One region of the Streptomyces sp. NPDC058284 genome, then DNA from elsewhere that is predicted to be linked to it. Evidence: predicted binding sites of a transcription regulator. Region 1 holds the regulator's gene; the other holds the start of a gene.
What was found. Region 1 encodes HspR, which represses chaperone genes until heat shock. Its sites were predicted from a motif close to TTGAGNNNNNNNNNCTCAA; they were not measured.
Positions count from the first base shown of each region.

Region 2: dnaK (molecular chaperone DnaK) is a predicted target of HspR. The motif match lies at 1,722-1,740, and genes of this name have one in related genera.

Region 1 is NZ_JBHVYE010000043.1:27,696-31,050, forward strand. Features, by position in the region: gene ACFVYR_RS35645 (helix-turn-helix transcriptional regulator) at 1-116, shown strand, start outside; gene ACFVYR_RS35650 (LuxR C-terminal-related transcriptional regulator) at 255-1,157, shown strand; gene ACFVYR_RS35655 (hypothetical protein) at 1,243-1,755, opposite strand; gene ACFVYR_RS35660 (heat shock protein transcriptional repressor HspR) at 1,847-2,311, opposite strand; gene dnaJ (molecular chaperone DnaJ) at 2,313-3,355, opposite strand, start outside.
Region 2 is NZ_JBHVYE010000001.1:727,451-730,805, forward strand. Features, by position in the region: gene dnaK (molecular chaperone DnaK) at 1-1,652, opposite strand, end outside; gene ACFVYR_RS02800 (OsmC family protein) at 1,803-2,228, opposite strand; gene ACFVYR_RS02805 (SAM-dependent methyltransferase) at 2,327-3,127, opposite strand.

The sequences.
Region 1 (3,355 bases):
GTACCTGCCGCGCCCACATCGCCAAGATAGCCGCCGCCCTCGGCAGCGGCAGCCGGGCCCAACTGGGCTATCTCATCGCCCAGTCGGGAATTCTCGAACAGGGAAGAACGACATGACGGGCATGGGAAGCGGACGGAAATAAGACACGTTCGCGGGGCCGTCCATAAGTAGACACTTGAACTACGGCATCCGGACCGGCCCACTCCTCGCCTGCATAGAATCGCGGCGCTTCAACCAGGCAGGAGGGGGACCGAATGGCCACGAAGCACTTACCGCACGCCGTCGACGAACTCTGCCCGGAGGGGCTGGGCGTCTACCGGCGCTCCCTCCGCGAGGGGCGCATTCTGCGCAGTGAGGCCGTAGGCGCTCCCTGCCTGGAGGAGCTGGGGATCCTGGAACCCCACCCCGACGACCCGGAACGGCTGCGCCCCTCCGTCCCCATCGACCCCGCCGTCCTCGACGTGCGGTTCGGCGCCGACGCCTGTTCCGGAACGGGCGACCGCTCCGTCATCGTGCTCGACGGGCTCGACGCGATCAACGCGGCCATCGACCGCGCGATGGGCCGGGTCACGGAGGAATTCCTCGCCGTACAGCCCGGCGGGACGCGACCGCCCGAGACCCTGGCCGAAGTCTTCCCACGGGACCAGGCCCTTCTCACCCGAGGGTGCCGAATGCGCACTCTCTACCAGCACACAACGCGCCATTCCCTGCCCGTGCTGGCCTACTTCGAGCAGCTCACCGGCGACGCCGAGGCCCGGACCCTGCACGAGGTGACCGACCGGCTCTTCGTCTTCGACCGGACCGTGGCGTTCATCCCCGCGAGCCGGGACCGCAGCGTCGCCCTCGAACTGCGCCACCCGGCCCTCGTCGAGTACTTCGCCACGACCTTCTGGCGGCTCTGGGGGCTGGCGACCCCCATGTGGCCGCAGGCCGCCCCCCAGCCGCCCGAGAACGGCATCACCGCCCGCCAGCACGCCATCGCGGGGCTCCTCGTCGAAGGCCTCACCGACGCGGAGGTCGCCGACCGGCTCGGCATGAACATCCGCACCGCCCGCGTCCACATCGCCAAACTGGCCAGCACGCTCGGCAGTCACAGCCGGGCCCAACTCGGCTACCTCATAGGGCAGTCAAAGATCCTGGACCATCACCAGAGATAGGGGCAGGGCCAGGGACAGGGCCAGGGACAGGGCCAGGGACACGGACACGGACACGGGCAGACGCCTCACCCCTCACCCCTCACCCTCACCCCCCACTCCCCGCAACCCACTCCCGCAACAACGCCTCCCGCTCCGCCGCCCGCGGCGACCCGCCCTCGTGGCGACGGCCCCAGTCCGCCATCGCGGTCAGCGTCGTGAGGAGCGAGCCCGCGCCCTCCGTGAGGCGGGACAGGAGCGCGCGGGAGAGGTCGTACTCCGTCTGGGAGTAGCCGATCGCCGCCGCGGTGTACGCCGTCAGTTCCTTGTCGCCGTCGGGGGCCGTCAGGCGCACCGTCATCGTGGGGGCCTCGTCGCCGCCGCCCAGGCCGACCGTGAGGACCAGGTCGACCGCCGCGCCCACATGCCGCCGCAGGGACTTCACCGGGACGTCGTCGACCGTCAGGGCGCGCACGTCCTCCCACGGCCACATGCCGGACTGCCGGTCGCCGAGGGCCAGTACGCCCTCCGGGGACAGCCGCACCCCGGCGGCGAGCCCGGCCGGTTTCGCCCCCACGTACACATCGCCCTCGGCGATCCAGAACAACCCCACCATGGCCATGGTCAGCTCAACTCCCCCGGTAAAACCGTCGGCCCACATCGAACAGGGCCGGGAGGTGGTCACCTCCCGGCCCTGTTTCAGGTTACGGAACCTACTGCTCGGACGTCCGCTTGGGCCGCCACACCACCAGCGCGCTCGCCTGCTGCACGTCCTGGTAGGGGACGAGGTCGCGGCGGTACGAAGCGTGCACCGCCGCCTCACGCTGCTGCATGGCGACGGCGGCGCCCTCCACGGCCGAGGAGAGCTCCGCGACGCGCGACTGGAGCGCGGCGACCTGGTTCTCCAGCTCGATGATCCGCTTGATGCCGGCGAGGTTGATGCCCTCCTCCTGCGACAACTGCTGCACGGTACGCAGCAGCTCGATGTCGCGGGCGGAGTAGCGACGGCCGCGTCCCGGGGTGCGGTCCGGGGAGACCAGGCCCAGGCGGTCGTACTGCCGCAGGGTCTGGGGGTGCAGGCCGCTCAACTGGGCGGCCACCGAGATGACGTAGACCGGCGTCTCATCGGTCAGCTGATACGCCCTGCTCAGTCCGGGCTGTCGACGACGGCCGTCCATCTCATGCTCCCTTCGCGGCCTGGAACAGTTCTGCCCGCGGATCGTCGTCCGCAGTCGCCTTGCGGTAGCTCTCCAGGGCTTCCTTCGCCCCGTCGCTCAACGACGTCGGAACCGCGACCTCCACCGTCACGAGCAGGTCGCCGCGGCTGCCGTCCTTGCGGACCGCTCCCTTGCCGCGGGCCCGCATCGTACGCCCGTTCGGCGTGCCCGCGGGCAGCTTCAGGGTGACGGACGGGCCGCCCAGCGTGGGCACCTTCACCTCGCCGCCCAGCGCCGCCTCCGGATACGTCACCGGCACCGTGACCGTGAGGTTGTCGCCCTTGCGGCCGAAGACCGGGTGGGTGTCGACGTGCACGACCACGTACAGGTCACCGGCCGGGCCGCCGCGCTCACCGGGTGCGCCCTTGCCGCGCAGGCGGATGCGCTGCCCGTCCGAGACACCGGCCGGAATCCGCACCTGCATCGTCCGGGACGACTTGGCGCGGCCACTGCCGCCGCAGACCTCGCAGGGGTCCTGGGCGATCAGCCCACGGCCCTTGCAGTCCATGCACGGATCGGTGAGGGAGAACCCTCCGCCACCGCCCCGCGAGACCTGGCCCGTGCCGACGCAGGTCGGGCACACACGCGGCGTACCGTTCTTGTCGCCGGTGCCGGAACACGCCTTGCAGGGCGCCTGGGAGGACATGCGCAGCGGCACCGTGGCACCGTCCACCGCCTCCGTGAAACTCAGCGTGACCTCGGACTCGATGTCCTGGCCGCGCCTCGGCTGCGTACGCGCACCGGCTCCGGCACCCGCGCCGCCGCGGTTGAACAGGCCCCCGAAGACGTCACCGAGACCGCCCCCGAAGCCGCCGCCGGCCGCTCCACCGCCACCCGGGGCGCCGCCTCCGAAGAGGTCGCCCAGGTCGAAGTTGAACGATCCGCCGCCGCCTCCGGGGCCTTGCCGGAATCCGCCGTTGCCGAAGAGAGCACGCGCTTCGTCGTACTCCTTGCGCTTCTTGGGGTCACCGAGGATGTCGTTCGCCTCGGAGATCTCCTTGAAGC
Region 2 (3,355 bases), on a different contig from region 1:
AGCTCCTTCAACTCGTCGGCAGCCGACTCCACTTCGGCCTTCGTGTCGGCGGGCACGTTGTCGCCGTTCTCCCGCAGGAACCGCTCGGTCTGGTAGACGAGCTGCTCGGCCTGGTTGCGGGTCTCGGCCGCCTCGCGCCGCTTGCGGTCCTCCTCGGCGTGCTCCTCCGCCTCCCGCACCATGCGGTTGATGTCGTCCTTGGGCAGCGCGGAACCGCCCGTCACCGTCATGCGCTGCTCACGTCCTGTGGCCTCGTCCTTCGCGGAGACGTGCATGATCCCGTTGGCGTCGATGTCGAAGGTGACCTCGATCTTGGGGACGCCGCGCGGGGCGGGCGGCAGGCCTGTCAGGTCGAAGACGCCGAGCTTCTTGTTGTACGCGGCGATCTCCCGCTCGCCCTGGAAGACCTGGATGCCGACGGAGGGCTGGTTGTCCTCCGCGGTGGAGAAGGTCTCCGAACGGCGGGTGGGAATCGTGGTGTTGCGCTCGATGAGCTTGGTCATGATGCCGCCCTTGGTCTCGATGCCGAGGGAGAGCGGGGTCACGTCGAGCAGCAGGACGTCCTTGACGTCGCCGCGGATCACCCCGGCCTGCAGGGCGGCGCCGAGCGCCACGACCTCGTCGGGGTTGACGCCCTTGTGCGGGTCCTTGCCGGTGAGCTCCCTGACCAGGTCGGTCACCGCGGGCATCCGCGTGGAACCGCCCACCAGGATCACGTGGTCCACGGCGGAGAGTTTGACGCCCGCGTCCTTCACCGCCTGGTGGAAGGGCTCCTTGCACCGGTCGAGCAGATCCGCTGTCAGCTCCTGGAACTGGGCGCGGGTCAGCTTCTCCGCGAGGTGCAGCGGGCCCTCGGCCGACGCGGTGATGTAGGGCAGGTTGATGTCGGTCTCACTCGACGAGGAGAGCTCGATCTTCGCCTTCTCGGCCGCCTCGCGCAGGCGTTGCAGCGCCATCTTGTCCTTGCCGAGGTCCACCCCGTGCCCGTTCTTGAACTGGCGCACCAGGTACTCGACGATCCGCTGGTCCCAGTCGTCGCCGCCGAGCTGGGTGTCGCCGTTGGTGGCCTTCACCTCGATGACGCCCTCGCCCATCTCCAGGAGCGAGACGTCGAAGGTGCCGCCGCCGAGGTCGAAGACGAGGACGGTCTCGTCGTCACCCTTGTCGAGGCCGTACGCGAGGGCCGCCGCCGTCGGCTCGTTGATGATGCGCAGGACGTTGAGCCCGGCGATCTCACCGGCCTCCTTGGTGGCCTGGCGCTGGGTGTCGTCGAAGTACGCGGGCACGGTGACGACCGCGTCGGTGACGTCCTCGCCCAGGTAGGACTCGGCGTCGCGCTTGAGCTTCTGCAGGACGCGCGCGGACAGCTCCTGGGCGGTGTAGCGGGTGCCGTCCACGGAGCCGCTCTCCGGGAAGCGCCAACCGCCGTCGCCCATATGGCGTTTGACGGAACGCGCGGTGCGCTCCACGTTGGTGACCGCCTGCCGCTTGGCGACCTCGCCCACCAGGACGTCACCGTTCTTCGCGAAGGCGACGACCGAGGGCGTGGTGCGCGCGCCCTCCGCGTTGGCGACGACGGTGGGCTCACCGCCCTCCAGTACGGCCACCACTGAGTTCGTCGTACCGAGATCGATCCCGACCGCACGTGCCATGGTTCAGTCCCTTCCGCCGTGAGCTCACATCCCCCGTATCCAGGTCTACTCGGTTCTCCATCACAAAACTTGAGCGCGCTCTTGTCAATGCCGGGCGTGACAATGCCGCCACCCCTTTTCGGGGTGACGGCCTCGTCAACTCGGTCGCGCTCAGGCCAGCTTGGCCGAAAGCGTGATGGTGGTGCCCGACAGTGCCTGGCTCACCGGGCAGCCGCCCTTGGCCTTCTCGGCGGCCTCGACGAAGGCCGCCTCGTCGATGCCGGGCACGGTGCCCTCGACGGTGAGGTGGATGCCGGTGATGCCGGTACCCGGCTGCAAGGTCACGTCGGCGGAGGTGACCAGGCGGGTGGGCGGGTTGCCCGCGCCGGTCAGTGTGTGCGACAGCGCCATGGCGAAGCAGCTGGAGTGCGCGGCGGCGATGAGCTCCTCCGGGCTGGTCCTGCCGTTCGCCTCCTCGGCGCGCGACGGCCAGGACACCGCCTGCTCCCCGATGCCGGAGGAGTCGAAGGTGACGGTGCCCGAGCCCTCTGCCAGAGAGCCTTCCCAGACCGTGTGCGCGGAGCGCGTGGTTGCCATGATGCAGATCCCTTCAGTGCGGTTCCGTGATCGGAAGTTCCGTTGGCCCCATCCGATCACACTCCGGGCCGGAACGGGCCGCGCGGAGACGGTACGGATCAGGCCTTGCGTGCCACCGCCCCGTACATGGCGATGGCCCGGTCGTCGATGCCGTCCTGCAAGGGCCCCGGACGCCACGTGTGCACCTGGGTGACGCCAGGGTCGACGAGCTCCATCCCCTCGAAGAACGACGTGGCGGTCTCCAGATCGCGCAGCACCATGGGCATCCCCTGCTGCTCGTACTCCTCGGCCACCCGGCCGACCTCCTCGGGCGCGAAGTCCGCGGTGCCGATCGTCAGCGCGAGGAAGCTGCCCGACGGCAGCGGTTCGAGCAGCCGCCGCACCAGGCGCCGGTCGTCCGGCGGCAGAATGAAGTGCAGGATCCCGATGACCATCAGGCCGACCGGCTCGTCCAGGTCTATCAGCGCGCGGAACTCGGGGCTCTCCAGGATGGCTTCGGGATCGTGCATGTCGGCGTCGACGTAGGCGGTCGCCCCCTCCGGGGAGCTCTGCAGCAGGGCGCGGGCGTGGGCCAGCACGATGGGGTCGTTGTCGACGTAGACCACCCGGGACTCCGGCGCCACGCCCTGCACCACCTCGTGCAGGTTGGGGGCGGTGGGCAGCCCGGTGCCGATGTCGAGGAACTGCCGGATGCCCTGCTCCTGGGCGAGGTGGCGTCCGGCGCGGTGCATGAAGCGGCGGTTCTCCAGCATGTGCACCGGCAGCGCAGGCCAGTGCCGGCACATGGCGTCGCCCGCCTCGATGTCGACGAGGTAGTGGTCCTTGCCTCCCAGGATGTAGTCGTACACCCGCGCCGAGTGGGCCGTCGAAGTGTCAATACGATCACCCGCGTTGTGCATGTGCCGCTCCGCTCTTCACCGTTGTCAGTGGTTCCCAGAGGCTATAGCGGACCCGGGCCCGGCCCGCACGCGCGCGGCGCCGCGGTGAACCCGCGAGGGCCTCCCCCGGTGCCCGGGAGACCCTCGGGTGAAAACGGGCCGCGCGGGGCGCGGCCGGGTCACCGAGGTGTTCGAGCGGGGGCCGCAGGTGCGCGTCGGCCGATACGAACACGTTGTGTGCGCCGCCAC